4 regions of the Marinomonas sp. CT5 genome follow, and region 1 is predicted to be linked to each of the others. Evidence: predicted binding sites of a transcription regulator. Region 1 holds the regulator's gene; each other region holds the start of a gene.

What was found. Region 1 encodes sigma-54, which starts transcription at its own class of promoters, with help from an activator protein. Its sites were predicted from a motif close to TGGCACNNNNNTTGCTNT; they were not measured.
Region 2: C0J08_RS13370 (CmpA/NrtA family ABC transporter substrate-binding protein) is a predicted target of sigma-54. The motif match lies at 5,472-5,489, and genes of this name have one in related genera.
Region 3: glnK (P-II family nitrogen regulator) is a predicted target of sigma-54. The motif match lies at 4,969-4,986, and genes of this name have one in related genera.
Region 4: cynS (cyanase) is a predicted target of sigma-54. The motif match lies at 4,943-4,960, and genes of this name have one in related genera.

Annotation. Positions count from the first base shown of each region.
Region 1 covers NZ_CP025572.1:2,552,514-2,560,182, forward strand. Annotated here, with positions in the region: gene C0J08_RS11985 (ABC transporter ATP-binding protein) at 1-709, opposite strand, end outside; gene C0J08_RS11990 (calcium/sodium antiporter) at 859-1,839, shown strand; gene lptC (LPS export ABC transporter periplasmic protein LptC) at 1,839-2,417, shown strand; gene lptA (lipopolysaccharide transport periplasmic protein LptA) at 2,401-2,922, shown strand; gene lptB (LPS export ABC transporter ATP-binding protein) at 2,923-3,648, shown strand; gene C0J08_RS12010 (RNA polymerase factor sigma-54) at 3,724-5,202, shown strand; gene ptsN (PTS IIA-like nitrogen regulatory protein PtsN) at 5,220-5,669, shown strand; gene C0J08_RS12020 (HPr family phosphocarrier protein) at 5,679-5,948, shown strand; gene mgtE (magnesium transporter) at 5,957-7,309, shown strand; gene yjgA (ribosome biogenesis factor YjgA) at 7,316-7,669, shown strand, end outside.
Region 2 covers NZ_CP025572.1:2,826,363-2,834,031, forward strand. Annotated here, with positions in the region: gene nirB (nitrite reductase large subunit NirB) at 1-657, opposite strand, end outside; gene C0J08_RS13355 (NAD(P)/FAD-dependent oxidoreductase) at 728-1,966, opposite strand; gene C0J08_RS13360 (ABC transporter ATP-binding protein) at 1,944-2,792, opposite strand; gene C0J08_RS13365 (ABC transporter permease) at 2,834-3,805, opposite strand; gene C0J08_RS13370 (CmpA/NrtA family ABC transporter substrate-binding protein) at 3,870-5,279, opposite strand; gene C0J08_RS13375 (CmpA/NrtA family ABC transporter substrate-binding protein) at 5,627-6,820, opposite strand; gene C0J08_RS13380 (ANTAR domain-containing response regulator) at 6,817-7,422, opposite strand; gene C0J08_RS13385 (helix-turn-helix domain-containing protein) at 7,611-7,669, opposite strand, start outside.
Region 3 covers NZ_CP025572.1:3,770,900-3,778,568, reverse strand. Annotated here, with positions in the region: gene C0J08_RS18100 (DUF1289 domain-containing protein) at 1-47, shown strand, start outside; gene radA (DNA repair protein RadA) at 44-1,432, opposite strand; gene C0J08_RS18090 (carbon-nitrogen hydrolase family protein) at 1,542-3,071, opposite strand; gene C0J08_RS18085 (ammonium transporter AmtB) at 3,270-4,535, opposite strand; gene glnK (P-II family nitrogen regulator) at 4,575-4,913, opposite strand; gene C0J08_RS22670 (DUF4466 family protein) at 5,060-5,185, shown strand; gene C0J08_RS18075 (accessory factor UbiK family protein) at 5,412-5,651, shown strand; gene C0J08_RS18070 (TIGR02450 family Trp-rich protein) at 5,716-5,931, opposite strand; gene C0J08_RS18065 (YifB family Mg chelatase-like AAA ATPase) at 6,040-7,551, shown strand.
Region 4 covers NZ_CP025572.1:3,874,499-3,882,167, forward strand. Annotated here, with positions in the region: gene C0J08_RS18560 (putative bifunctional diguanylate cyclase/phosphodiesterase) at 1-719, opposite strand, end outside; gene C0J08_RS18565 (DUF6892 domain-containing protein) at 1,169-1,636, opposite strand; gene C0J08_RS18570 (bifunctional protein-serine/threonine kinase/phosphatase) at 1,787-3,496, opposite strand; gene C0J08_RS18575 (formate/nitrite transporter family protein) at 3,576-4,388, opposite strand; gene cynS (cyanase) at 4,444-4,884, opposite strand; gene C0J08_RS18585 (sigma-54 interaction domain-containing protein) at 5,155-6,999, shown strand; gene C0J08_RS18590 (Lrp/AsnC family transcriptional regulator) at 7,091-7,543, shown strand; gene C0J08_RS18595 (1-aminocyclopropane-1-carboxylate deaminase) at 7,625-7,669, opposite strand, start outside.

The sequences.
Region 1 (7,669 bases):
CTTCTGGATCCTCTGAGGCTTGAATCTCCTCTGCTGTACCTTCTGCAATCACTCTGCCTCCCGCTAAAATACAAACATGATCGGCAATTGAAAGAGACTCTTCCACATCATGAGACACTAGAACAGACGTTATTTTGGCTGTATCGTTAAGTTGACGAATCAACTTCACAAGAACCCCTTTTGAAATAGGGTCTTGCCCTGTAAATGGCTCATCATACATAACCAATTCTGGGTCTAAAGCAATGGCTCTAGCTAAAGCAACACGTCTTGCCATACCACCAGACAACTCGGAAGGCATTAAATTTGCTGCACCACGCAAACCAACGCTATGCAATTTTTTTGCAACAATATCGGCAATTTCAATCGCGTCTAGTTTCGTATGCTCTTCCATAGGAAAAGCAATATTTTCAGCGACAGACATATCACTAAACAAAGCCCCACTTTGAAACAACATACCCATTTTTTTTCTAACTTTGTAAAGGTCCGATCGTGATAGAGCATGAACATTCTGACCATCCACTAAAATCTCACCTGAATCCGGTGTTAGCTGAGCAGCAATCAAACGCAGCAGAGTAGTTTTGCCCGTGCCACTCGGACCCATTACAGCAGTAATCTTTCCTCTAGGAATGGTGAGAGAAACGTTTTTATATATAACTCTATCCCCCCTACGAAAACTTAGGTCTTGAACTTTTATATAAGCTTCTGCCACTAGCGCACCTTTTTATCCATGCAAAATATTCCAAGATACTACCACTGCCCCTAGATAATTAAAATCAGGGCATCGCAAATCCATTTTGTTTATAAGATCAAGTCTTGAATTTCATAGCCAAACCTCATTAAATGGTGACTCAAATATTTATGAGTAATTTCAACATCATGCTATTGTTTTCCGCTGCCCTAATTGTAGGGCTAGTTCTTCTGGTTCTAAGCTCTGATAAATTTATAGAACATTCAGCTCTTGTCGCCGAAAAAATGAACGTCAACCCAATGATCATCGGCATTACATTGGTAGCTTTTGGCACGTCTGCCCCTGAAATGGTAGTTTCCGCTATTGCTGCGCTTGATAATGCACCTGAAATTGCTGTTGGCAACGTACTTGGTTCGAACATCGCCAACATAGCTCTTGTTCTTGGCGTTACTTTACTGTTTTCTGCCATCCCAATTGCTTCTGGCCTGTCAACAAAAGAGGTCCCTCTTGTAATTGCCATTACACTATTAGCGGGTTTCTTGATGTATGATCAAACCCTTGGTGTATGGGATGGCATTATTTTAATAATTGCATTCATTATTATTTTGACTGTTTTACTAAAAGGCAGTAAAGACCTCGAAAACGACCTTAAAGCAGATTTACCTGAAGACGATGGCGCATCAATCCAAAAATCACTAATGATATCTCTAGTCGGTTTGGCTGTATTGATAGGAAGCTCAAAATTATTGGTCTGGGGGGCGATAGGTATTGCAACGGCCCTTGGCGTTAGCGAACTAGTAATAGGCTTAACCATTGTTGCCGTTGGCACAAGCCTACCTGAACTTGCAGCTTCCGTGAGTAGTGTGAGAAAGGGACACCATGACATTGCCATTGGCAATATATTAGGGTCGAATATTTTTAACCTAGCGACAGTATTGCCACTACCGGCATTACTTGCCCCTGGAGTCATTGATGCTAATGTAATACACAGAGACTTCCCTTGGGTTTTAGGCCTAACACTCGCCTTAGCCTTGGCCATTTTCATGTTCAGAAAATCAAAAACAAGCAGCATCCCTCGATGGGTTGGTCTTCCATTAATCGCTTCATATGGAATTTATTTGTTTATGATAAGCACAAACGGTTCGATATAATGCCGATATTAAGAGAATCGAGCAAAAGAAAAAAACTACTTTTACTGACCGCTGTATTATTGGTCATGGTAGCCACGTTCTGGGTTAGCACGTCGCCAACAATAAACCTTGTTCAAACGGACTCTCTCAACAGTTCTCCAGACTATTTCATTACTAATGTAAAAGTAAAAGAGTTCGATAAAAATGGACAACTAATCGAAACACTAGATGCCAGAAAAACGCTACACTACATTCAAAAATCAACAACAATACTGGAAAGCCCGAATGTTAAGCGCCAGTCGAAAGCAGGTTATTGGAGTGCAGAAGCAGATAAAGGGCTTATTGAAGATGGAAGTAATGATATCCTATTAACAGGACATGCCAAGGCAACGAAAAATTACCTTCAAACTGAAGACATTAAACTTAATGCTGCTAGCATCCACTATTTAGACAAAGATCAGTCATTAACTAGCTATGGAAACCCTATCCTTATTTCAACACAGGGCGAAACATCGGCTAACACGATTAAAACTTTTATAAACTCAGAAGAAGTCCTAATGACAGGGTCGGTACGAGGAAAATATGAAACAATTCATTAACTTAAGTGTATTAATTACCTCAGTTTTATTTGCCCAATACACTTATGCATTACCTGATGACATCAACAAACCACTTGAAGTACAAGCAGACGAAGCCATGTTTGACCAAAACTCCGGTGAGGCGATATACAAAGGCAATGTTTTTGTTAAACAAGGGTCAATTGAAATTCATGCCGACTATTTAAAAATCACAACAGACACTCAAACTAAAAAGTTCAGCAGTATCAAAGCAACAGGTAAACCAGCAAAATTCAGTCAACAAATTGACTGGAGTGGCAACTTTGTCATCAGTAAAGGAGATAGCATCAACTATTCTACGACCGAATCTAAGCTAGAAATTTTTGGCAACGGCAACCTTACTAGAATGCAGAATTCAATTTCTGCCGATTATATTCTTTATATGATTCAAGACGGCACCTTTACCGCAGAGAAAAAAGATTCTGGTCGAGTAAAAATGACACTCCAGCCACAAACGTCTAACTCAGCACCTGAGGCCAAGAAATAAATGGCAACACTCGAAGCAAAACACTTAGCCAAAAGCTACAAGAAGCGCCAAGTCGTAAAAGACGTATCCATTGCTGTAGAGTCAGGGCAAGCTGTTGGCCTACTGGGGCCCAATGGAGCAGGCAAAACCACTTGCTTTTATATGATCGTAGGCATGGTAACCAACGACGCTGGCGGTATATTTATTGATGGACTAGATGTAACTAATGATGCCATGCACACAAGAGCTCAAAAGGGAATTGGGTATTTACCTCAAGAAGCCTCTATTTTTAGGAAAATGTCCGTCGAAGATAATATTTTAGCGATTTTAGAGACTCGCAAAAAGCTGTCAAAAGCACAGAAACTAGAGAGATTAGAAGAGCTTTTAGAAGAGTTCCATATAACTCATATTCGAACTAACTTAGGTATGGCATTATCTGGTGGCGAAAGACGTCGGGTTGAAATTGCTCGCGCTGTAGCCATGAACCCAAAGTTCATCCTTCTAGATGAACCTTTTGCTGGTGTTGACCCTATTTCAGTGGGTGATATCAAGCTAATCATAAAGCATCTGCAAGAAAGTGGTATCGGTGTCCTTATCACCGATCACAATGTAAGAGAAACATTAGACATCTGCGACAAAGCCTACATTGTAGGTAATGGGTACATCATTGCATCAGGCGACGCCAACACCGTCATCAACAATGAGCAGGTAAAAAAGGTCTATTTAGGTGACGACTTCCGTTTGTAACCCCTTATCATTGCAGTAGAAAGGGAGTAGTATGCATAACTCATTCCAATTCATTCAAATAGAAAGAGTTGCTCTATGAAGCAGTCTTTACAATTAAAGCTCGGCCAACAGCTGACTATGACGCCGCAGTTGCAACAGGCTATCCGCTTGCTGCAACTTTCAACGTTGGATTTAAAACAAGAAATCCATGAATTTCTTGAATCAAACCCTCTTTTAGAGCTCGATGAAGATGAACAACTTCATGTCGACGTCACACCCAGCATTGAATCTAAAAGCGCCGCAGCGGATAACAATACTTCAGCCGACAACAGCGAAGAACCACGCATTGAATCTGAGTGGACTGAAAGTATCCCTGAAGAATTATCCATTGATAGTCATTGGGACGATACTTACCAAAGCTCTGCCGCTGTTAGTGACCATAATAGTTTTGAGGGTGAAAGCGACTTTGAAAGCCGTAATGCACCAGCAGAAAGCATACAAGACCACTTAATCTGGCAACTAAATCTGACACACATTTCGGATCGAGATATAGAAATCGCTTACGCCATTATCGAATGTGTTCAGCCCGATGGTTATTTAAGCATTTCGCCCGAAGATATTTGTGAGTCTCTTAGCACCGAACTTGAAGACTTAGACCTAGAAGAAGTGATCGCCGTCCAACATAGACTGCAGCGTTTTGATCCTGTTGGTGTTTGCTCAATTGACTTACGCGATTGCTTGCTTGTGCAACTCGAAGCATTCCAAAACCACCCTTTATATAAAAGCACTTACAACCTGATTGATCATTATTTACCTCTTTTAGGTAATCGTGATTTTGCTCAATTAACGCGCAAAACAAAACTAAAAGACGAAGCGTTAAAAGAAGTTATTAATTTAATACAGCAACTTAACCCGCGCCCAGGTTCAGTTATTGATGCCGATGATACAGACTATGTTATTCCTGATGTCTCTGTGAAAAAGCGTAATGATGTATGGCAAGTTGAACTCAATAATGATGCCCTTCCTCCGATAAAAATCAATGAAACCTATTCGGCTATGGCAAGTTCCACCACATCGTCAGAAGATGCAACATACATCAAGACCTCTCTTCAAGAGGCGAAATGGTTTATGAAGAGCCTACAGAGTCGTAACGAAACATTGCTCAAAGTAGCCAGTTGTATTGTAAGTCGTCAAATCGATTTTTTTGAATTAGGTGAAGAAGCTATGAAACCCATGGTACTTCATGATGTTGCGGAAGAAGTGGGCATGCATGAATCGACCATATCAAGGGTTACAACACAGAAATACATGCATACCCCAAAAGGTATTTTTGAACTGAAGTACTTTTTCTCCAGTCACGTCAACACGGCTTCAGGTGGAGAATGCTCTTCTACCGCTATACGAGCTATGATTAAAAAACTTGTTGCTGATGAGCCAGCTAAAAAGCCATTAAGTGATAATAAGCTAGCCGCCATCCTTGCAGATCAAGGCATACAGGTCGCTAGACGCACAGTTGCAAAATATCGAGAGGCGATGAACATCCCTCCTTCCAATGAACGAAAACGACTGATCTAAACGGAAAGCATTTTATCATGTCCTTGAAATCATTACTAAAAGCTGAACTCGTACTTGCAAAGCAAGACATTATTAGCAAAAAACGTGTTTTAGAAAATATCGCTGATGTTGCATCAAATCGCCTACACTGCAATAACGAAGACGTTTATGATGCCCTTCTGGGGAGGGAAAAGCTTGGCAGTACGGGAATAGGCAATGGCATAGCCATCCCCCATTGCCGCCTTGAAACAGCAAACCACACAGCCATTGTTGTTATGTCTTTACAAACCCCCATTGACTTTGATTCGATTGATAAAAGAGCAGTTGATCTCATATTCGCACTTATCGTTCCACCCAACGAATGTGACCAACATCTTTCAACGTTAGCGAAAATAGCAGAACTTGCTCAATCCGCTGAATCGTTGGACAAGTTACGTACAGCACAAACTAATGAAGAGTTATTAAGTATTTTTGAATCCCTTATATAGGAAAATAGCATGCAGGAAGAGTCCGTAATTATTATCAACAAACTTGGCCTTCATGCTCGTGCAGCTGGCAAACTCATTGAAACAACATCTCGTTTTTCTTGTGATATTACGATTGAAAAAGAAGGACGAAATGTTGATGGCAAAAGCATTATGGCAATGATGATGCTGGCCGCCGGTAAAGGCACTGAAATTCACATAAAAACTAATGGAGATGACGAAAAAGAAGCGATTGAAGCCATCATTGAGCTTATTAACAATCGTTTCGGCGAAGATGAGTAATACACCTCATGTCAGAGCAAAACACACTTAATCATCTCCAAACTGTCACCGAATCGTTAGAATCCGGTGCGACGATGCAAATCCGTTATTTACTTAACGGCGCTTTGCCTGCTCAAGATGTTGCTCGACTACTCGAATCCTCCCCACCAAAAGAACGTAAACTCCTATGGGAATTAATCGAGGACAAAAACGAAGGTGAAGTCCTACAATATCTAAGCGAAGATATTGGTATTCAATTCATGAAAGACATGGATACAGAGCGTCTTATCGCCGTATCCGAACATTTTGAGAGCGATGACTTAGCCGACTTACTTCAACACTTACCAGAAAAAGTCGTTAAAGAAGTCCTTGCCTCAATGACCGCACAAGATAGAACGCGGGTCGAGGCACTATTAAGCTATTCAGAAGATTCTGCTGGCGGCTTAATGAATACGGACACCATCACCATTCGTCCAAATATCTCTGTCGACATTGTGTTTCGCTATTTACGCCGCCACAGTTCTTTACCCGACATGACTGACAATCTTTTAGTTGTTAGTCGATCCGATCGGCTTCTTGGCACCCTCCCCCTAACCAAATTATTAGTTTCAGACCCTAATGCCACCGTCCGAGACATTATGGAAACGGAATACACGGTGATAGAAGCCGAAACTAAAGCCAATGATGTCGCTCAGCTTTTTGAAAAAATGGACCTAGTGTCTGCCCCTGTTATTGATAGCCTAACCAAAAAACTTCTCGGCCGTATTACCATCGATGACGTGGTAGACGTTATCCGCGATGAAGCGGAGCACTCCATGCTAAGCATGGCGGGTCTCGACGATGACGAAGATACCTTCGCTCCCATCATGAAAACCACCAAGCGGCGTGCAGTATGGCTTGGTATAAACCTAATCACCGCTTTCACAGCCTCTTATGTAATAGGTTTATTCCAAGACACATTAGACCAAGTTGTCGCTCTAGCGATCCTTATGCCCATTGTCGCCAGTATGGGCGGCATTGCAGGCTCACAGGTACTCACCCTAGTTATTCGTGGTATCGCGCTCAATCAAATCGGCTCCACCAACACCGGTTGGCTGCTCAATAGAGAACTGATTGTTGGCCTCCTCAATGGCCTTTTATGGGCGACGGTTATTGCCGTCCTCACCGCACTTTGGTTTGACAACATCAAGATTGCCTATATCATTGCGGGCGCCATCATAATAAATCTGCTATTTGCAGCAACCACTGGTACACTTCTGCCGATTTTACTGAAAAAACTTGGCATCGACCCAGCGCTTGCTGGCAGCGTAATTTTGACTACCGTGACCGATGTCGTTGGTTTTTTATCCTTCCTCGGTCTCGCCACTATCTTTCTAATATAGGTTCCCATGACAGACTTTGATCAATTTGAAAACGAAGAAGACATCCCTAAGAGCAAAACCCAGATCAAGCGTGAAATGGAAGCCTTGCAAGATCTTGGAAAAAAACTGCTAGGTCTAAGCAAAAACCAGCTTAAAAAAGTAGAAATGTCAGACACTTTGCGCGAAGCATTTGCCGAAGCAGATCGCATTAAAAAGCACGAAGCTATGAGAAGACACCTACAATACATTGGCAAGATCATGCGTACTGAAGACCATGAAGCCATTGCACAGCGTGTCGCTCTATTTGACACCACATCTGCAGCATACAATAAGCTTTTTCATCAATTAGAAATTAAGCGAGATGCGCTAATTGGTGAGAAC
Region 2 (7,669 bases), 270 kb from region 1:
TGTAGTTGCCGTGTTGGTGTAAACTTGCACCCCTAAACCTTCTATCATCTCTTTTAGAACAGCTCCGCCCTGTTCATCCAGCTGTACTGGCATGAGACGAGGCGCAAACTCAACCACACTGGTTTCCAAACCAAGGTTTTTCAGCGCATTGGCTGCCTCTAATCCAAGCAAACCACCACCGACAACCGTTCCTCGTGTTACTTGTTTTGCGCAAGCTCGAATGGCATCCAAATCATCAAGAGTACGGTACACAAAGGTGTTATCACGCTTATGACCAGGAATAGGCGGTACAAAAGGGTAAGACCCAGTCGCTAGCACAAGCTTGTCATAAGCTAAAGATTCACCATTTTGCAATATCAATTGTTTCGCTTCACGGTCTATCTCGGTCACTAAACTATTGATGAAATAACGCACGCCATGTTCATCATATAAAGTGCCATCCGTCATCGCTAAGTCAGCCGCACCTTTTCCAGTGAAATACTCACTAAGATGCACTCGGTCATAGGCTAAATAAGATTCTTCACCGAACACGGTAATTTGAAAGGTTTCGTGACCACCTTGAGCGATTATCTGCTCAACAAAATGGTGACCGACCATGCCATTGCCAACGACAATGAGATGAGGTTTTGTAGTAAGAAAAGACACGGTTGACGTCATTATATTTTCCTCGCTGTAACTCTTTTTAAGTAACATGCCTAACGGCTAACAACACCAAAAACGACTCAATTTAGGCCACTTGGGGACAGCAATAGGCTTCACCAAACACCAGCAAATCAAGCATGTTAGAGACATTGGTCTTATTTTGAATTAACTGGAAATACCAGTTTCCATCGGCGACGTTGCCATAAAGAATTGCGCCAACCAGTATGCCTTCGTTGACTACTAGTTTGCGGTAATGATTTGCGCCCACATCTTTGAAAACGATACAACTATCTTCTGTTGAAGCTTGAATCTTTCCCACAGATAAAAGTTGAACGCCGGACACTTTTAATTTGGTTGGTGTAGGCTCAATATCAAATACAGCCTCTTCACCAGCCAACACCTTCAGCAAGACATTAATTTGTGTCCAGATAGGTGCGACTAAACCAAATGTTTGTCGGTCAAATTCGCAACACTCCCCCAAAGCATAAATATCTGCATGAGAAGTTTGCATTTTTTTATCGACAATAATGGCGCGATTGGTCTCCAAACCTGCTGCTTTTGCCAAGTTAATCTCTGGCGAAATCCCAGCTGCCATAACCACTAAATCAATCGCTAATGACTCCCCACTTTGACACTCCACATGGGAAACTCGACCATCATCCTGCTGCCTAAATGAAACTGGCGACTCCCCAAGTCGAAATTCAATGCCCATTTGCTTAAATCTATTAAGCAAAAGCCCTGCCGCTTCTTCATCTAGCTGTCTATTTAGCAACCAATTAGAGCGATGAAACACGACTACTTTGTGTCCGCGCTTTACCAAACCAGCCGCCGCCTCTAATCCCAACAAACCGCCACCAATAACACAAATTTTCTGGCAGCCAGTTAGCTGAGTCATAACCTCCACGTCCTTCAAAGTACGAAAAGCCATAACATTTGGCGCTTCTCTGCCTTTGATTGGTAATAAGCTGGCCCTTGAGCCAGTTGCCAATACCAATTTGTCATACCCAATGAGCTGCCCACTTTTTAACGTAAGGGTTTTCGCTCCTACATTCAGGCTGGTTACTGGATCATTAGCAAGCACCTGTACTCCTTCATCGCACATGCGTTGCATATCCACTAACGGCATATCAGCCTGAGAAATCTCATTGGCCAATAATGAAGACAGCAGAATTCGGTTATATCCCACGTTAGCTTCTTCCCCGATCAAAATGATCTGGAACAAGTGACCATGGGATTGCCACAAATCATGCGCCAATTTGCTACCGGCCATTCCGGCACCAACAATGACAAGATGACGTTTGTTATGCATTGGCAACTTTGACATTATCTGTCGCCTTATTATTTTTAGCCGCCACTTGAATTGGCTCAACTTTGCGCTGCTTTTCATAGAGGAAAGTTAATACTTGCGTACGATAATCAACGTATCTAGGGTCATTCGCTAACGCTAAACGATCACGAGGACGCTCTAAATCCACATGCAATATTTCTCCTACCGTGGCAGCTGGGCCATTAGTCATCATGACAATACGATCCGACAACAACACAGCCTCATCCACATCATGAGTAATCATAATCACTGTGTTGTTAAGGTCTTTTTGAATTTCCATCAAAGAGTCTTGAAGATGTGCACGGGTTAAAGCGTCCAACGCACCAAAGGGTTCATCCATAAGCAAAACACTAGGCTCCATAGCCAGAGCTCGAGCAATACCAACACGCTGCTTCATACCGCCTGAAATTTCATCTGGACGTTTATCAGCCGCATGCGTCATGTGCACCAACTCAAGGTTATGCATGATCCAGTCATGCATTTCTTTTTTGGTTTTGGTTTTACGAAATACCTGCTTAACCGCCAACTCAACATTTTGATAGGACGTTAACCAAGGTAATAATGAATGGTTTTGAAACACCACCGCACGTTCAGGGCCAGGCCCTTTCACCTCTCGGCCATCTAATAAAATGCCGCCCTCAGTCGCATCGTATAGACCCGCGACAATATTCAGAACCGTAGATTTACCACAACCAGAGTGACCAATGAGTGAAACAAATTCGCCCTTCTCAATTTTTAAACTTACATTATCTAAAGCCTTAAACGGCCCTTTTGGAGTTGGAAATTCAATCGATATATGACTGATGTCTAAATGTGTTGCCATGTTCATTCTCCCGTTAGCATTTTTCTTTTAGCTATCTTGTTCTAGCGAAGTACCTGAGTTTTATCCCAAGAAGCAAAGCGCTGAATTGTTAACATGACTCGGTCTAACAAATAGCCAATAAAACCAATCATCAATACCGCTACCATGATTCGCCCCAAAGAATTCGAACTACCGTTCTGAAATTCATCCCAGACGAACTTCCCAAGACCTGGGTTTTGCGCCAGCATTTCTGCAGCAATTAACACCATCCAAGCAATACCGAGCGATAAACGCAGACCGGTAAACATCAAAGGAATTGCGGATGGAATGACGATTTTCATCACATGAGTCATCCAGCCAAGCTGCAAAACCTTGGAAACGTTCAACAAATCTTTCTCGACAGCAGCAACACCCACAGCCGTGTTAATCAAAGTAGGCCACATACAACACAAGGTTACGGTGAACATGGAGGTTAAAAACGATTTGGAAAATATAGGATCATCAGATACATAACTCGCACTCACTACCATAGTTACCAAAGGCAGCCATGCTAGAGGAGAGACGGGTTTAAAAACCTGAATAACAGGGTTCAACGCGCTGTAAACGGAACGGTTTAATCCGATTAAAATACCTAATGGAATAGCAATCAAACTCGCCAAACCAAACCCTGCTAGTACGGTATAAAGGCTGGTAAATATTTGATCAAAAAAAGTAGGCTTGCCTGTATAGTCTCTTAGCTTGCCAACATAGCTTGGATCTTTCGCTTGTCGCTCAGCAATTCTTTCTTCTTGACGCGCGTAGAATTTTTCTTCTTTTATGCGCTCATTTTGATGTTCGGTTAGCAAGCTGTTCCATTGCTCGTAAACTACAACAGGCCCAGGAAACTCTCCCAACGAGGTATGTACCCGACTCGCGCCGGCTTGCCATAACAAGATGAACACTACAATGCCGAAGACAGGCAGTAAGATTCCTTTCAAAGAAAAGGCACTAATTTTGTCTTTTAACGAGGCCATGGTTACGCTTGCTATCATCATCTTTTACTCACTCAATTTAACTCATAAAACGGCTACGCTGTGTAGCCGCTTTATCTTGTTTACGTTAGATTTTGTCGTCGCCTTTTAAGCCGATTTTGAAGCTTTTCAAGTAATCATTAGGGCGTTTACCGTCATAGGTAACCCCATCGATAAAGTCACTTTGTGGTGGTTTAAAACCATCTTCTTTTTCAAAATCTGGAAACTCAGACGCCATCATCACACCATCTTCAATCAAAGATTTTGCCGCTTGTGCATAAATGTCTGGACGATAAACGTCTTTCGCCGTTTTCATATACCACTCATCGGATTTTGGCTCAGCAATCTGTCCCCAACGGCGCATTTGCGTTAAGTACCAAATCGCATCGCTGTAATAAGGGTAAGTTGCGTTATGACGGAAGAATACGTTGAAGTCTGGAATCTCGCGTTTATCGCCTTTCTCATACTCAAAAGTGCCTGTCATACTGTTGGCAATAACATCATAGTCCGCACCAACATATTGGCTGCGAGAAAGGATTTTTACTGCTTCAGGGCGATTCGCATTGTTGTTTTCATCTAACCATTTCGCCGCGCGAATCATAGCCTTCACAACGCGGATATGAGTATTTGGATATTCTTCAGCCCAATCACTGCTTACCCCAAACACTTTCTCAGGGTTGTTCTTCCAAATTTCATAATCGGTAATAACTGGCACGCCAATACCTTTAAATACCGCTTGCTGGTTCCAAGGTTCGCCTACGCAATAGCCAGAAATAGTTCCAGCTTCCATGGTAGCTGGCATTTGTGGCGGCGGTGTCACAGACAACAAGGCATCGGCGTTAATTTGACCGCTAGTATCACCTCGCTCTGGTGCGTAATAACCAGGGTGAATGCCACCAGCAGCAAGCCAGTAACGTAATTCGTAGTTATGAGTGGATACAGGAAACACCATCCCCATTTTGAAAGGCTTGCCTTGGGCTTTATAGCCATCGATAACAGGTTTTAACGCGCTAGCACTGATTGGATGAACGGGCTTACCATCTGGGCCGTTAGGAATGTTTTTCTTCATTTCATCCCAAACATCGTTTGAGACGGTAATGCCATTACCATTCAAATCCATACTAAAGGCTGTCACTACATGAGCTTTCGTACCGTATCCGATAGTTGCCCCTAGCGGTTGACCCGCTAGCATATGCGCACCATCTAACTGACCATCAATGACTCGATCTAATAATACTTTCCAGTTCGCTTGCGCTTCTAAAGTGACATACAAACCTTCATCTTCAAAATAGCCTTTTTCGTAGGCAATAGCCAATGGCGCCATATCTGTTAATTTGATAAAACCAAATTTCAGCTCTTCTTTTTCTGCATAACCTAGCTCTGCATGAGCAGCGCCAGTTATTAGTACAGAACCCAATACGATAGACAGACTTATTTTTTGAGTGGCATTAACAAAGATCGGCAAACCAATAGCCGTTTTCAAACATCTTAGGTTCATAATCACGCTCCGCTTAAGGGGTTAAACACTACAAAACAAAAAAAGGCGCATGCAAATCACAATCTATGTGTTCGCAGGCGCCTTTGCCATTCAAAGAAAGTCCTACATTGGACAATCAATAATGTGGGTGATAACTAACTACCGTTGCTAGACTCACCAAAATTTTAATCTCTATGTTTCTATCTCTCTTCTAAAGCACACAATGTGCCAAGAAAATTAACCATCTGATTTTAAAGATTTTTTGTTACTACACTACAATTAAGTGTAAGCAATAAGCACAGACAGTCACTTTGTTTGCCCAATCATCATGCAAGCCGCACCAAAATAAGACACCCATCTCAGATTGATTACTTTATAAAACCACTCAAAATACCATCGGGGTGCAATCGTATCTTTCCAGACGCCACGGCCTCCAACCAACCAGATTCATCGTCGGCCGATAAATGCCAACTCATATGATCTTTTTCTCCTATTAGCCCCAAAGCTTTAAAGTAAAGATCCTGACGATAAACCTGCTCTGCAATTGTATTCAGCGTCTTAATATCCCCCAATTGATGCCAGCGATGCATTTGCGCCATGATCCACAAAGCATAACTTGGCAAAGGCTTATTAATTTCATGACCTGAAAAGCGCTGATAGGCTTTCATCGGCCAATCAAATTGGCCTTTTGGCTTAATGGCACTAAATCCGTACACCAGTTGTTCTAACGTACAATTCAAATAATCTGGATGGCTTAAAATACTAAGTAATTCCGTTTGATTACTTGGCTCATCAACCCATAAACACGCTTTTTCTAACGCTCTAATAATTGATAAATGCACTTCCGGATTCTGTTCAGCCCATGCGGAATTTACGCCAAACACTTTTTCAGGAGTACTTCCCCATATCTCATAACCTGTCACGAGCATGTGCCCCACCCCTTGCTCTACTGCAAGGCTGTTCCATGGCTCTCCCACGCAATAACCATCAATATCACCGGATTTTAAGCTATCGAGCATTTTTACGGGTGGAACAACAACTATTTGCACATCTTTATCGGAATCAATTCCGGCTCGGCTTAGCCAGTCTCGCAATTGATAATTATGGGATGAATAAGGGTAAACCATGGCAAAACGCAATGGGTCGGCATCCATACTTCGCGCATCGAGCAGTCTTTTAAGCGCTATTCCACTGCGGATATCAGTAGAAGACTCAGCATAATGCTGCAACTCTTCATACAAGGCATTTCCTATCGTGATGCCGTTACCATTATGACTGACAGTAAAACTCGTCTGCATAGCCGTCTTAATAGTGCCAATACCTAAACTGGCGGCAATCGGCATAGACGCCAACATATGTGCACCATCCAGTAAACTAAAGGCAACTTTATCGCGAATACTTGCCCAAGACGCCTCTTTAGATAACACCACTTCCACGCCTTCTTGGATGAAAAAACCTTTTTCTTGAGCAATAACAAAAGGCGCACAATCGATAAGCGGAATAAATCCGATGCGGACAGGCTCGCTAGTTTGAATAATAGTATTTGACTGTGTCAGGTTCACTTTGAACCTCCCATTAATTCCATAACAGAGATGATATTTCGAGCAACATCCGTCATTCGCTGACTGCGATCCATAGCGAGTTTTCGCAGTGCTTTATAGGCTGCGGGTTCATCACATTGTTGATGCTTCATGATCAGCCCCTTTGCTTTTTCTATCAGCTTACGGTCTTCAAGTTGGCTTTTTACAGAGTCCAACTCCATCCTTAATGCTTGGAACTCTCGAAACCGCGCAATGGCAACTTGCAGCAAAGCTTTGACGCTGCCGCTATTAACGCCATCCACGACATAAGCACTCACACCAGCGCGAATAGCCGCTTCCACGTGCCGGGAATCATCTTCTTCAGCGAACATAACAATAGGACGAGGGTTATCTTTGGTAAGTCGAGACATATTTTCTAACATATCGCGATCAGGAGATTCGATATCAATAATGACCATATCTGGCTGGCATTCAGTAACCGCTTCCGTGAGGTTTTTCGCATTCTCCAGCCGTCTAATAACACGGTAACCACTATCTATCATGGCTTGTTCTACAATGGCAGCCCTTGCAGGCTCATTATCCACAAGCATCACGGTTAATTCTTTTTCAGGGGGAGCTGACATGGTGCATTCTCATAAACAAACATAAAGTGTCGTAATTAGAAAATGCAAGATGTGCGCCATTAGGACACACAATTTATTGGAATAATTAGGTTAGAAATAGAGTTTTTTAGACGAATTAACTAAAAAACATTATGAAGATGATAAAGTCGAACAAAAGTAGTGCAAGAAAATATTATTAACGATCTAAATTAATGCACACCATACCGAGACTGGGCTAACAAGGCTAATGCCAATCTATCTTTCGTTT
Region 3 (7,669 bases), 1.2 Mb from region 1:
TGGATGATGAGCCGATTACGGATTTATTTGAATTAACAAACGATTAATTCTCAAAAATGGCATCCAGCGCCTCCGATAGGCGATCAACCCCAATCACTTTCATACCTTCAATCGGTTTCTTTGGGCAATTGGCTTTTGGCACTACCGCTCTTGTGAAACCATGTTTTGCCGCTTCACTAATGCGTTCTTGACCGGAAGGAACAGGGCGAATTTCACCTGATAAACCCACTTCGCCAAGCACCACCAAATCATGGGGTAGCACTCTGTCTCGGAAGCTCGATACCACCGCGGCAATGGCGGCTAAATCGGCACTGGTTTCTAGTACTTTTACACCGCCAACCACATTAAGGTATACGTCTTGGTCAGACGTTAATAATCCACCGTGTTTGTGTAAAACGGCCAATAACATGGCCAATCGGTTATGATCAAAACCAACGGTCACGCGTCTTGGATTACCTAAAGCAGAATCATCAACCAAAGCTTGAAGCTCGACTAGCAAGGGACGAGTTCCTTCCCAAACCACCATCACAAGGCTGCCAGCGGCGGGATGATTACTTCGGTTCAAGAAAATAGAGCTTGGGTTTTTGACTTCTTTTAAGCCATTTTCGAGCATGGCAAAAACACCTAGTTCATTTACCGCTCCAAAGCGGTTTTTCATGCCACGGAGGGTGCGAAAGCGAGAATCTTCAGACCCTTCTAGTAATACTGAGCAGTCCACCATGTGTTCCAGTACCTTTGGACCCGCCAAAGAACCGTCTTTAGTCACATGCCCAACCAGTAATACTGCGGTTTGGGTTTGCTTGGCGAAGCGCGTTAATACGGCGGCACTTTCTCTTACCTGAGAGACGCTTCCTGGAGCGGACTCGACACCGTCTAAATGCATAACTTGGATCGAGTCGATGACCATGATTTTCGGTTTGACCTGCTGGGCGGTCGTTAAAATAGCCTCTACATTGGTTTCCGAAAGCATTTTTAAATTTTCTGTTGGTAAACCAAGACGTTTTGCTCGCATGGCGACTTGTTGCAGGGATTCTTCCCCTGTGACATATAAGGCACTTTGCTGTTGTGCTAACCAACACATGGTTTGTAGCAAGAGGGTACTTTTGCCTGCGCCTGGGTGTCCGCCAATCAGCACGACACCGCCGGGTACTAACCCACCACCTAACACCCGATCGAATTCTTTTGCGCCAGAACTAAAACGTGGCACATCGCCTAAATCCACATCGGATAGGTTTTGAATGCCTGTCACGGCACCAGCATAACCTTGATAACGTGGATCTTGGCTAGCAGATACTCGAGCGGAAGTCTTGCCAGAGGTGAGGCGAATTTCGGATAAGGAGTTCCATGCACTACAGGCTTGGCATTGTCCTTGCCATTTCGCGTAGTCGGCTCCGCATTCATTGCATACAAAAGCGGTTTTTGCTTTGGCCATTAGAGTCTCTTTTGTCGTAAAAAAGGGCGCTAACAGCGCCTTTGATCAGTCTTATTAAATAAGCGTTTGGTAATAACGTCCATGTTATCACAGGAAAAAACGATTTCGCTTATTTGGACTTTTTCCAATTAACCGAATAAAGGTCCGTGCGGCGATCTTTTAAGTTGTTTACCGAGCCTTCGCTTCGAGTCAGTTTCAATTTATCCAAATCCAGATCCGAGAACATGATCATTTCTGTGTTTGGCGTGGTTTCTGCCATAACCGCATCGTGTGGATAAGAGAAATCTGAAGGTGAAAACACCGAGCTTTGTGCATACTGAATGTCTAGGTTTTCTACCTGTGGTAGGTTGCCACAGCTACCACAAATAACCACATAACATTCATTCTCGATAGCCCGAGCTTGGGCACAGCGACGGACACGCAAGTAGCCATTTTTGGTGTCAGTCCAGAATGGAACAAACAAAATGTCCATATCTTGCTCGGCCAATAAGCGACCCAACTCTGGAAATTCCACATCGTAACAAATCAAGATACCTACCCGGCCAGCATCGGTGTTGAAGACTTTTAAGTCATTACCACCTTCAATGACCCAATCACGGCGCTCATGAGGGGTGATGTGAATTTTCTTCTGTTCTTCCACTGTGCCGTCACGACGACACAAGTAGCTGACGTTATAGACTATGTCGTCTTCAATTACTGGCATTGAGCCTGTAATGACGTTGATGTTGTAACTGACAGCGAACTGAGACATCTCATTAATAAAGCGCTCAGTAAAGCTTGCTAAGAAGCGAATCGCTTCGGTTTGGTTACGCTGGTCTGGGCTTAATCCGATCAAGGGAGCATTGAAGAATTCAGGGAATAAGACGAAGTCACTTTTATAATCGGACACAGCGTCGATAAAGTATTCAACTTGCTTCAAGAGCTCGTCAACGCTTTCGACTTCACGCATTTGCCATTGAATGGCACCAATTCGAACTTGTGTTTTTCGGGAGCGAATAACATTGGTATCGGGTTCGAAAAAGATATTTTTCCATTCTAATAAAGTGGCAAAACCCTGTGATTTTTCATCCTCAGGTAGGTAGCGTTTTAATAGGCGCGTGACTTGGAAGTCGTTCGATAATTGAAACGTCAGAATAGGGTCGTAAAGCTTACGTTCACGTACGGCTTCTAGATATTCCGCGGCGCTCATTTCGTGGGCGTGTTCGTGATAGTTAGGAATGCGTCCACCTGCCAATATTGCGCGTAAATTATGTTGGCGGCATAAGTCTTTTCTGGCTTCGTACAAGCGACGACCAAGGCGGTAGCCACGGTACTCTGGTGCGATGAGAACATCTAGGCCATACATGGCATCACCACGGGCGTCATTTAGAATATTTTCTTTTTGGTCAATAAGATCATCGTAAGTATGTGGGTTACTAAAGCGCTGATAGCTGACCTGTACGGACAGGGCCAATCCGACAATTTTGCCATGGTCTTCCAGACAAATTTGCCCTTCAGGAAAGTCTTTGATGAGTTTGTGAATAGTGTGTTCTGGCCAAGATCCGCCAAGATCATGATAGACCTTATCCATCAATACTTTGATCTCGTCATAATCGTTGTTGCTGAGGTTACGAATCGTTAAATGTAAATCGTCGTGCATGCTGGCCTCTATAAATCGGTCTTTTATGTAAGGCATGATACCGTTTATCTGTGTTGGTAAGTAGAAGATTGTGAGTCAGTATCATGTTGATTGAGTAGTGATGAGGGCGTAAACAATTAACTCAATAGTATTAGCAAAAGAAAACCCCCGCCGAGGCGAGGGTTATCATTTAAAACATGGAGGTTTTAAGAAGAGGTATTAGCTCTTTTTGAATTCTGGGTAAGCTTCCATACCACATTCAGAGAAGTCTACACCTTCGTATTCTTCTTCTTCGCTTACTCGAATACCCATAATGGCTTTGATGATCAACCAAACGACTAGGCTAGTAACGAATACCCAGACGAAGATAGTAAGAGCACCTGCAATTTGACCACCGAAGGTTGTGCCATCGTTTGTTAGTGGCACCGCTAGCAAGCCCCAAAGACCCACAACACCGTGAACAGAGATCGCGCCCACTGGATCATCAATTTTTAGCTTGTCTAGAGTTAGGATAGACACAACAACAATCAGACCACCAACAAGACCAATTAACGTCGCACCTAGAGCTGATGGTGTATCTGGACCCGCAGTGATCGCTACCAGACCAGCTAGTGCACCGTTTAGAAGCATTGTTAGATCGGCTTTGCCGAACAAAATTCGCGCAAGTAATAGGGCACCAATAGCACCGCCTGCCGCTGCCGCATTTGTATTCAAGAACACCATAGCAACAGAGTTAGCGTTTGCGATATCGCCAAGTTTCAATACAGAACCACCGTTGAAACCGAACCAACCCATCCAAAGGATGAATGTACCTAGAGTTGCTAGAGGAAGGTTAGCACCAGGAATGGCACGAACTTCACCGTTAGGACCGTATTTGCCTTTACGAGCGCCAAGAACCAAAACACCGGCTAGTGCAGCAGAGGCACCTGCCATATGAACAATGCCTGAACCAGCAAAGTCAGTAAAACCAAGGTCGCCAAGGCTGAACATGCCGAATACAGAACCGCCACCCCAAGTCCAGTTACCTTCCATTGGGTAAATAAATGCAGTCATTACAATCGCAAAGATAAGGAATGACCAAAGTTTCATACGCTCAGCAACGGCACCAGACACGATAGACATGGCTGTCGCTACGAACACAACTTGGAAGAAGAAGTCAGATGCACCTGAGTAGATAGAGCCACCTTCAAATCCACCTTCACGACCAGCAAAGTCTGTTAGTGTTGAAGCTACATCTACATCTTGAATACCTGTAAGGAACCACTCGCCACCGTACATGATGGAGTAGCCGCAAATTAGGTACATGATGCAAGAAATGGCAAACAAAGCCACGTTCTTAGTTAAAATTTCAGTGGTGTTTTTGGCACGTACTAAACCTGCTTCCAACATGGCAAACCCAGCTGCCATCCACATAACCAGCGCGCCACACACCAAGAAATAAAAGGTGTCCATGGCATATTGTAAGTGAAAAATTTGATCTTGCATGTTTCGCCCCCCTAAAGGCTTGTATAATTCGAGCAGTGATTAAACTGCTTCTACACCAGTCTCGCCGGTACGAATACGAACCGCTTGTTCAAGGTTAACGATAAAAATCTTACCGTCGCCGATTTTGCCAGTGTTTGCAGCACCAGTAATGGCTTCAACCACCTGGTCAGTCATTTCGTCTGCAATGGCAAGTTCAATTTTTACTTTAGGTAAAAAATCCACTACGTATTCAGCGCCGCGGTATAGTTCTGTATGGCCTTTTTGACGTCCGAAACCTTTTACTTCTGTTACGGTGATACCTTGAACGCCGATTTCAGAAAGTGCTTCTCGAACATCATCGAGTTTAAATGGCTTGATGATGGCAGTTATAAGCTTCATACCCACTGTCTCCTTAGAAAGTCAGTTTTATTGTCGTATCGCAGGTACTTAGTTCTATTCAATATGTGTGCCATTTATGTTTACACCGCTATATCAAAGGCTTTGTAAGGATTTTGTCTATTTTTAGAAATTAAAAAGAGCTATCTATGGCTTTAATTAGTGCGGCATATTGGGATGTTGTACCGAATTTCTGCATTAACTTGGTGCAAGAAGCTGGAGTCTGGTTAAACTCTTTCTGTATTTATCTGTTCTATATCCTTGGTTTTAAATAGAAAATAAAGCAATTTATCACTAAGACTACGTGTGCCTTATTTGGTGGATTTGATGAAATGGCAATGGTGTTTTTTCAGGTTGTGCACAGAAAAGAGGCTATTTTATTTGAGTAAGTGTTAATAAATAGGGCGTTAGTGCACAAGATGTGAGAGGTGAGAACTTGTTTGTAACTTGCTCTGGCTTCTATACTATTAAGCATTGCAAATGCCCATTAAAGAGAGTGACATGATTGATCAATTTATAAAGCAACTCGGAACAGGATTAGAGCAAGCTGCCGAAACACTTGGTAAACTCCCTAAAGAAGAGATACAAGCACAACTACATGAAGTTGCGCGTAATACATTAAGCAAGATGGACTTGGTTACTCGAGAGGAATTCGAGGTTCAGGCGGCCATGCTAGTTAAATATCGAGAAAAGCTGGCGATGCTAGAAGCTCGTTTAAATGAGTTAGAAGAAAAAGAGTAGACCGCATTTTGACAAAGTGGGTTTGGGAAGAAAGAACCATATTTGACAGGAAAGTCGCTAGCTTTTACTTCCAACCTTGGAGCCAGTGATCTGGTGATGTTAAGTCTTGCCAAGGTAAAAGGTACTCGTTTTTGTTAATGACGGCTTCAAGAACACACTCAGTAACCTTGTCGTCTTCATCTCGTATGATTGTCGTAACAATGAAATGTTTTTCTTTTTGTTGTGGTGAAGTGGATGTCCATTTTGACATCAAAAGCTTGTTTGGGTTTATTTTGTGCATGACGCTTTAAACCTTAAATAAGTGAATAGACAAAGAGATACGAAAGAAAAGACAAGCTGGATTGCTTGTTATTAAAAACAGCACCATAAAATTGATCAAGGAGAGATCATGAGTTTAGCCACTATTTATAGTCGCGCCCGTGTGGGCGTGTCTTCCCCTCTAGTTACCGTTGAAACCCATATTTCAAATGGATTGCCTTCATTAAATATAGTGGGCTTGCCCGAGGCCGCCGTTCGTGAAGCCAAAGATCGTGTGCGTAGCGCTATCATCAACAGTCATTTTGAATTCCCCACACGGCGCGTCACGATCAATCTAGCACCAGCCGATCTTCCGAAGGAAGGGGGGCGATATGATTTAGCCATTGCGATCAGTGTGTTGGTAGCGTCCGGTCAGCTAGGAGAATTGAATTTACGAGATACCGAGTTTATTGGTGAATTAGCCCTGTCTGGTGATATCCGCGGTGTATCGGGTTTGTTGCCGTCCGCGATTGCCTGCCATCAAGCGAATCGGCAATTAATTCTACCCGAAGATAATCAGCAAGAGGCGGCTTTGGTCGAGGGGGATGCCGTGTTTGCTAAACATCTGACCCAAGTGACAGCTCATCTCTTAAAGTTAAGTAAACTACCCAATTGTGAATCTAAGCCAGCCGAGCCCTTGCCTTTAGACCATAAAGACATGCGTGATGTGAAAGGCCAGTATCAAGCCCGTCGAGCCTTAGAAGTTGCGGCGGCAGGTGGACATAATCTGCTTTTTATCGGCCCCGCAGGAACGGGAAAAACCATGCTAGCGTCTCGTTTACCCAGTATTATGCCCGCCATGACAGAAGCGGAAGCGCTGGCAGTTGCATCCGTTCAATCCGTAGCGGGTCGAAAAATGGGCCTAGATTGGTACTGGTCAGAGCGTCCCTTTCGATCGCCACATCACTCTTGTTCTGCCGCTGCACTAGTGGGAGGAGGTTCTATCCCTCAACCTGGTGAGGCGTCTTTAGCACACTGCGGTGTTTTATTCCTTGATGAGTTACCAGAGTTCGACCGTAAAGTGTTGGAAGTATTACGAGAGCCTTTAGAAAATGGCGAGGTGCATATCTCTCGTGCTCGTGGGCAAGTGACATTTCCTGCTCGCTTTCAGCTGGTTGCTGCCATGAACGCCAGTAATGAAGCTTATAATGGTGGACAAGATTATTACCAATCTAGTGCCAGCCAGAAGTACCTTAAAAAACTTTCCGCGCCATTTTTAGATCGTATTGATTTGCATGTGGAAGTGCCGCCTTTGCCTTCAAATGTTTTGGTCAATGCGCAAGAAGAAGGTGAGTCTAGCGCCAGTGTTCGTGACAGAGTTGAGCGGGCAGTCGCCAGACAAAGAGCACGACAAGGTGTACAAAACGCGTTATTGAGTGGTCGTCAGTTAGAAGCCATTTGTGCTTTGAGTCATGATGATAAACATTTTATGCAACAAGCCTTGGAAAAGTTAAAACTTTCGGCTCGTGCTTACCATCGAGTTTTAAAAGTCGCGCTGACATTGGCAGATTTGAATGATTCTCCTGTTACTAGAGCCCACTTAATGGAATCTTTAAGCTATCGGAAAATGGAAAAAACGTTATCAATGGCCGTCTCTTCTTAATCAATATGTAGGCTTAATTAATAAGTCAGAATCATGTTTTCTGGCTACATTTAAGTGAATATCTCAATATAACCATTTGATGGTGGGTTATTTATTCTATTCATGATAAAACGCTAGA
Region 4 (7,669 bases), 1.3 Mb from region 1:
TGATGCCAACGAAGAAGCGCTTCTACTCCAAATATATGGCCATGTCTATCGACCTGAGGCTGATAGTAAAAATGATACTCCCCCCGAGCCATAGCTCTTCGCATGTCGCTTTCCAAAACACTACGTGCATTCATATTTGCCTGCATCATTACAACTACGATGCTAACACCTACGATTCCGGTAAAATAATTAACCCATACACCAACCATACGACCTTCAATCGGAGCAGCCAAATCAGGCGAGGGAATTGGCATTATATTCAAGGCAATGGCCAGAAATAGCATCAGGCCGATAGCAGGTAAAATAAAACGCAGATAGACTCTTTCTCGATGGAAAATAAGAAACGTAGCCGCGGCAACTGGTAAAAAATTTATATGAACAGAGCGTGGAATATTACCGACAGGAACATCCCCCAAAGAAGCGAAAAACACGGCAATCAAAAGAGCATGGCACATAATAATGGCCGCACAGCGCAAATAATTACCAAAAGCTAATATTAATGTTGTGATTCCAACAAGAAAGATAATCAGATTAATGGCAAAATGAGGAGAATCCCCTCTATTTAAATAATAGAGCCCCCAAGCCGCACTGAAGAAAATGGCAGAAAATCCGCCAAATATAATGAGATTTTTCACTCGCTTATTGTGACGTCCGATTGGAGTCCACTCAGAAATATTCTCTTTCGTAAGACGAAAGATCCTGCTGTACTGACTACTCAAAAAAGATCCTTTTATAATCACTTTATACGTTTCTATTTATCCAGTTATAGAAAAATATATTTATTAACCATAATTTAATAATTAAAAAACACTCTTATATAGAGTTTTTTTAACAAGGGTATCTTGTCATTTGTCCAAGACTCTGGCGAAATCATTCCAGAAGACAAGTCGCCATAACGATACCTTTAAACATAATCACTTGATTCAATACTTATCCCTGTTATTTTGTCAAAAGCGCTATACATCATCACTTCAAATTCAACTCAGGTGGACATAGACTCCATACGGGTTAGATAAGGATAGTAATCGCCTTTTAAGTCATATTGGTGAACTTCAACCGTTTTCTTTAATGTCTCTCTGATATCTGAGTATTTCGTTAATCATCCTTATCGATAACGCTGCCTTTAAACGATATCGTTTAAAGGCCATCAACATTTTTAACGCAATACTCAACTCATCATTATCCCCTGATTTGAAAATCTTGATATCTGTATATCGCTTAATCCACTAAATTCATTTATTTCCTTGAGATTAAGGTCTAATAGTCTTTCAATATCATTAGAAGAACTAAAATCAAGAAACTCTATGCACGTTAAATTAACCATCTTTTCAATACCGGCAAAAGATTTAATATTAAACTCATCACCTTCACCGTCCCAGTTTGGCATAACAAGACTAAAGGTGTGGCAACATTCACCAGAAAGTAGATTAATTTTTTTGAACTGCTGATCGGATATTTCAATCGCTAGTAACTGATCTTCAACTTCGACAATTCGATCGAACCAATCGTATTTGGCATTGTCTTCGAAAACTAGCTTTTCTAAGTTTTGAGCATCAATTGCATCGATCAAATCCTTAATTTCTGCATCCTGACAGTACAACTCACCTAAAGCTAAGAGCTTTAAATTATTATCCATAATTCTTCCTACAATGTTTAAACTAACAAATGCATATCTATTCATAACCGACTTAGCTCAACTAAGTGTTTAATAGAGTATTCTTCATATGTAGATAGGCGCTCTAATGTGAACAGAGCTAATCGCAAAAATTATGGCATAAACTCTCACTCACTTAACTAGCAAGAACAAGATCACGAGAAATAAAACAAGCGACATGCCTTGCCAGAACATCACTGGATTGCGTTGTATTAGTGGCGGTTGAGTACGATCAAGGAAGGTTTGGTTCGGGTGATGGAGGTCGTAGATAAATTCAGAAACTTCTTCATAACGTTTCAGTGGATTGCTGTTTAAAGCCTTGCGCAATGCATCATCGATCCAAACAGGTAATTCAGAATCTTCTGTAATAATACTGCGGTAGGTTAAACGTCGTTGGGCCGCAATACTTCTGGCTTGCGCTATTTTTGAACTATAAGGAAATTGATTGCCAGATAACATCTGATAAGCAATAACAGCCAGTGCGTAAATATCAGAGCGTTCAGAACCAGTGTGTCCAAGAAAATACTCTGGAGCAGAGTAACGTAGGGTGCCACGTAGCACTTCTTCGTCTTTAATGTTGCTCACCCCCGCAATATAAGTCGAGCCAAAGTCGATAATTTTCACTGTCCCGTGGCTGTCTATCATGATATTTGCCGGACGAATATCTTGATGAATCATACTCTTACGATGGAACGCCTGCAGGCCATTGGCAATTTGCGAAATAATATTACGAGTTTGCTCTAGGGTGGGTTTGGGATTGTCTATCATCCACTGGGCAAGAGACTGACCTTCGATGTATTCCGTCACCAGATAGAGAAAATGCCGTTGTCTTGGTGATTCAATGACATTAACGACATGAGGATTATTGAGTCGTCTTGCAATCCAGTCTTCTAACATAAAACGTTCTAGGTAAGCAGCATCATCGCTCAACTCTGCCGATGGTGTTTTAATTACCACCCGTTTATCGCTGTCCATATCACGGGCTAAAAACACATGGCTGCGACTGCTCACATAAATGGAACGAAGTATCTCATAACCATCAAATAACATGCGTTCTCTTAGCGATGGAGGTAAAGGGAGTGAACCGACACTCGGCTGAACATCCTCCAACTGATAAATTGGTACCTCCTCAACTCGGGCCACTTGAATACTGAGGTTATCATCACTGCCATTTTCCAATGCCTGCATAACCATTTGTTCGGCGGCCTGCTCCAAACTTTCTGACTCAGCTAGGCAAGTGGCTATTGGCTCACCAGCAAGGAATTCATACACACCGTCGGTTGCCATGACAAAGACATCGCCTTTGCTTATCGGAAGGGCTTGATAATCCAGCTCTACAATCGGCTCTATGCCCAAAGCACGCGTCAAATAACTTTCATGAGTAGACACGACACGGCGATGGTCTTTTGTAAGTTGTTCGAGTTGGCCATCCACCAAACGATAAATTCGGCTATCACCGACATGAAAAAGATGAACCGTATTTATACAAAATACCATGGCAGCAAAGGTGCAGACGTAGCCTTTGTCTTTATTAAACCGGCTGGGGCCATTTTGTGTTTGAGAATAAAGGGACGCATTAATGGATTTGATGACCTTCTCGCCTGATGCCTTCACCGACCAAGCCTCTGAGGTATGATAAAAATCCTCTAAAAATCGCGTAATGGCAAATTCACTGGCGACCTGACTCACTTGGCTCGAACTGATGCCATCAGCCATAGCAAAAGCCGCTCCTCTTGTATTTAACAAAGGTCCTGATGGGATCTGGCAACCTAAAAAGTCTTGATTAACATCTTTTCTGCCTCTATGGCTTGAACTACCAACCCGAATGCTTAACGTCTTCATTTTACTCTCTTCATAAAACAAAAAACTCTGCAAACACAAATGCTTGCAGAGTTAAGAGTCGTGTTCAACACAGCACAGGCTATGCGAGCTTACGTGATGCCGATGTTTTCACATGAGTCAGGTAAAGGGGTAAACCGACCAATAACAAGCCACCCGCTAGATTACCCAAAACAGTTGGAATTTCGTTCCAAATCAAATAATCCATGAAAGTAAAATCACCACCCATGATCATGGAGAATGGGAATAAGAACATGTTCACAATGGAATGTTCAAATCCCATGAAGAAGAACAGCATAACAGGCATCCACATTGCCGCCATTTTGGCGCCCGCCGAGGTGGAGATCATCGCACCAACAACCCCCATAGACACCATCCAGTTACACAACATGCCACGAATGAAGATGGTAAACCAACCACCCGCACCATGAGATTGATAACCCAGAGTACGCGCTTCACCAATGGAACTTACCTTAGCGGCCAACGCCCCACCATCCGTTGAATAGCCATAAGTCAGAATAAATGACATGAAAAATGCCGTAGTTAATGCGCCACCAAAATTGCCGATAAACACCAAGCCCCAATTACGCAGCACTTGCGCTGGTGTCACGCCCGGACGCTTATCAAATAAAGCCAGAGGCACTAAAGTAAACACTCCCGTTAATAGGTCAAACTTCATTAAATACAGCATAATAAAGCCAACAGGAAATAGGATGGCTCCTATTAATGGGCTACCCGTTTTAGTCGCTACTGTAATAGCAAAGATTGCAGCTAACCCTAAAATCGCTCCCGCCATAAAAGCTCGAATGATAGTGTCTTTTGTCGACATATAGGCTTTTTGTTCACCTGCATCGACCATTTTAGTGACAAACTCACTTGGTTCTATATAAGCCATTTTTACGCCCTCTTATCTTTAAAATTACCTAAGATTCACTTTTTAAAAGAAACAATTACCAAGATTTATATGGCAAAAACTTCCCGTTCAGTGTCAAAATCACACGATCTCCTTTGGAGTTTTCTTCCTTATCTACCGTCATGGAGAAATCAATGGCGCTCATAATGCCGTCACCAAATTTCTCTTGAATTACTTCTTTCAATGTCGGACCGTAAACTCCAACCACTTCATACAAACGATAAATGAGTGGATCTTGTGGAATGGCTTCATCCCATGTTTTGGTTGGATATTCCATCAAGACGGATTTTGCTTCTGCAGGTAACCCCAAAAACGCCACCAACTTTTCAGCCACTTCTTCTGTACAGCTGTTCATTCCTAAACAAGCGGATGTGATCCACACATCTGTCATACCTACCGCGTCAGCAATCGCTTCCCAGGTTAAATTTTTCTCTTTCTTTATCGCGAAAATGGCTTCCGTCACATCAATCTTTTTCATTTGCTTACCTCGTCACTTGATACTACTGATTTTTAAAAATCGACTGCGTGTAGTACCTATAGCGATAAGCATGCCAACAGGCAGAAAAAAAACAAATCATTGATTTTAAATGATTTTTTTATTTTCTATTGCGATAAAAAAACAACGATATTTCGTGATTAACGAAAATTCGTTGCTTTGGTAACGATATTTCGTTGTTTGGCCTAAAAGATGCTTATCTTTTTACTAAAGCTGAAAATTCAAAACACACGAAAATGAAGGCGGCCAGAAATGCAGCAAAATCTATTTACTTATGCCCCAACAGCAATGTTATTAATCGATCCAATCGATAATAAAATTTTGCAATCAAATCAATTAGCTGCGCAGATGTTTCAATTTGATTCAACAAACTTAGCCAAATACACCGTGAGCCAATTTTTTCTTGGCTGTCTCGAAAAACTTCACAACTTTACCTTGCAGGTCATGGAAAGTGGTCAAGCGTGGTGCAGCGAACTGTTTATTCAAATTGGGCAACAGAATATCCACTTAGAAATAAACGCTCGCTATTTAAAACCCCATATTTTGTTAAGTTGTGAAGACAGCAAAGTTGGTTTTGCGCTACGCCATAAATCGGCTGCTGAGTTGCATTACCAAGAGGGCTATTCAAAATGGAATGACAAAGAAACGGTTTTTGAAGAAATGGAGCGTCATAATCAATTACTATTATCGGCTGTTGGTGACGGTATTTATGGTGTAGATACTAATGGTTGCACCACCTTTTTTAATTCAGCAGCAGAACACATTCTAGGCTGGCAAAAAAGTGAACTGGCGGGCCTTAAAATACATGAAATCATCCATCATAAGCATGACGATGGAAGTTACTATCCAGACCACCAGTGCCCTATTTATGCAGCCTTCAATGATGGCATTATTCATAGCGTAGAAAACGAAGTATTTTGGTCTAAAGATGGACGCCCGATCCCTGTAGAATATACCAGCACACCAATAACAGACGAGGGCATGCTTGTTGGTGCTGTAGTTATTTTTAGAGACATTACCGAACGAAAACGCACCCAAGAAAAACTGCTTAGTGCGCTGGATGAAGTCGCGTCGTTAAAACAAAAATTGGAAGTTGAAAACGCCTACTTACTTGAAGAGCTCAGTGCTGACTTCAATCATCACCAAATCATCGGTCAAAGTGCTGCCGTACAACGCTTAGTGAACCAAATCGAGCTTGTTGGCCCAACCAATGCAAATGTATTAATTATTGGAGAGTCTGGAACAGGCAAAGAGCTTATTGCCAGAGCTATCCACGATGTTAGTGACCGAAAATCAAGGCCACTAATTCGTGTAAACTGCGCAGCAATTCCTACCGAATTGTTTGAAAGTGAATTCTTTGGCCACGTAAAAGGGGCTTTTTCCGGAGCCATAGCCGATCGAATTGGTCGCTTTGAATTAGCGGATGGCGGCACCTTGTTTCTGGATGAAATCGGAGAAATGCCGTTACATTTACAAGGAAAGCTATTGCGGGTATTACAAGAGCGACAGTTTGAGCGGGTTGGAGATTCCGTCACACGTAAAGTGGATGTTAGAGTCATTGCCGCAACAAACCGAAATTTAACACAATTAATTGCCGAACAAACATTCCGTGAAGACCTATATTTCCGCTTGAATGTTTTCCCTATTCACTCTCCACCATTGCGCGAACGTTTAGACGACATTCCTCTATTATTAAGCCATCTAATCACTAAGTTATGCCAACGATTTAACCAACCAAAACCGTCAATCTCGATGCAGCAAATTAAGCATTTGCAATCCTATGATTGGCCGGGAAATATCCGCGAATTAGAAAACATAATAGAAAGGCAAGTCATCTTAGCAAAAGGCGGAAAATTAAATTTCGAACTAAAAGCCAACCAGCCAGCTATGAAAACCGACCAAGTTCAACCCACTCAACCAGCGGTTATCACCAAACTAGAGCAACAGAACATGGAAATAAACAATATTCGACAAGCACTACTGCAGTGTAACGGCAAGATTTATGGTGAAGACGGGGCGGCAAATTTATTAGGATTAAAACCCACTACGCTTTCCTCTAAAATCAAAAAATACGGCATAAGCAAGCCTCACACTTAATACAGAAAAAAGTCTACTTATTGCATTTTTTTGATAATTTCAAAAATACTCTTTCATTTATTCTAAAAATTTAAAATACAAGGCCATTTCCATGGACAAGATTGATAAGAAAATCCTACGCTTATTACAACAAGATGGCCGCTTAACCAATGCGGATTTAGCTGAACAAGTTAACGTCAGCCCAGCGACTTGTCACCGTAGAACTCACCAGCTTTTTAAGGAGGGTTACATCAATGAAGTACGTGCAATCATCAACCCAGACAAGGTAGAACGCAGCGCATTAGTTCTTGTTGGCGTGGTGTTAGATCGATCAACACAAGAAAGCTTTAGTACTTTTGAAGAGGCGATCGCTAAGTTACCTTTCATACTCGATTGTCATTTGGTTGCCGGTGACTTCGATTATTTTCTAAAGGTACGAGTCAAAGATATGGCTGACTTTAATAAACTGCATAGTGATCAGTTACTGGCTTTGCCAAGCGTACGCCAACTGCGCACTTTTTTTGTCATGAAAGAAGTCAAAGACAATGCACCACTAGCGTTTTAATAACGTACTAACTTAGTACGCAGTAAAAAGGCTTCCCGAAGGAAGCCTTTTTGCTGATGGATACAAGACATTTAGCCAATATTAGCCATTACGATAAATATAGCTGTAACCGTTAATGGCTGGCAC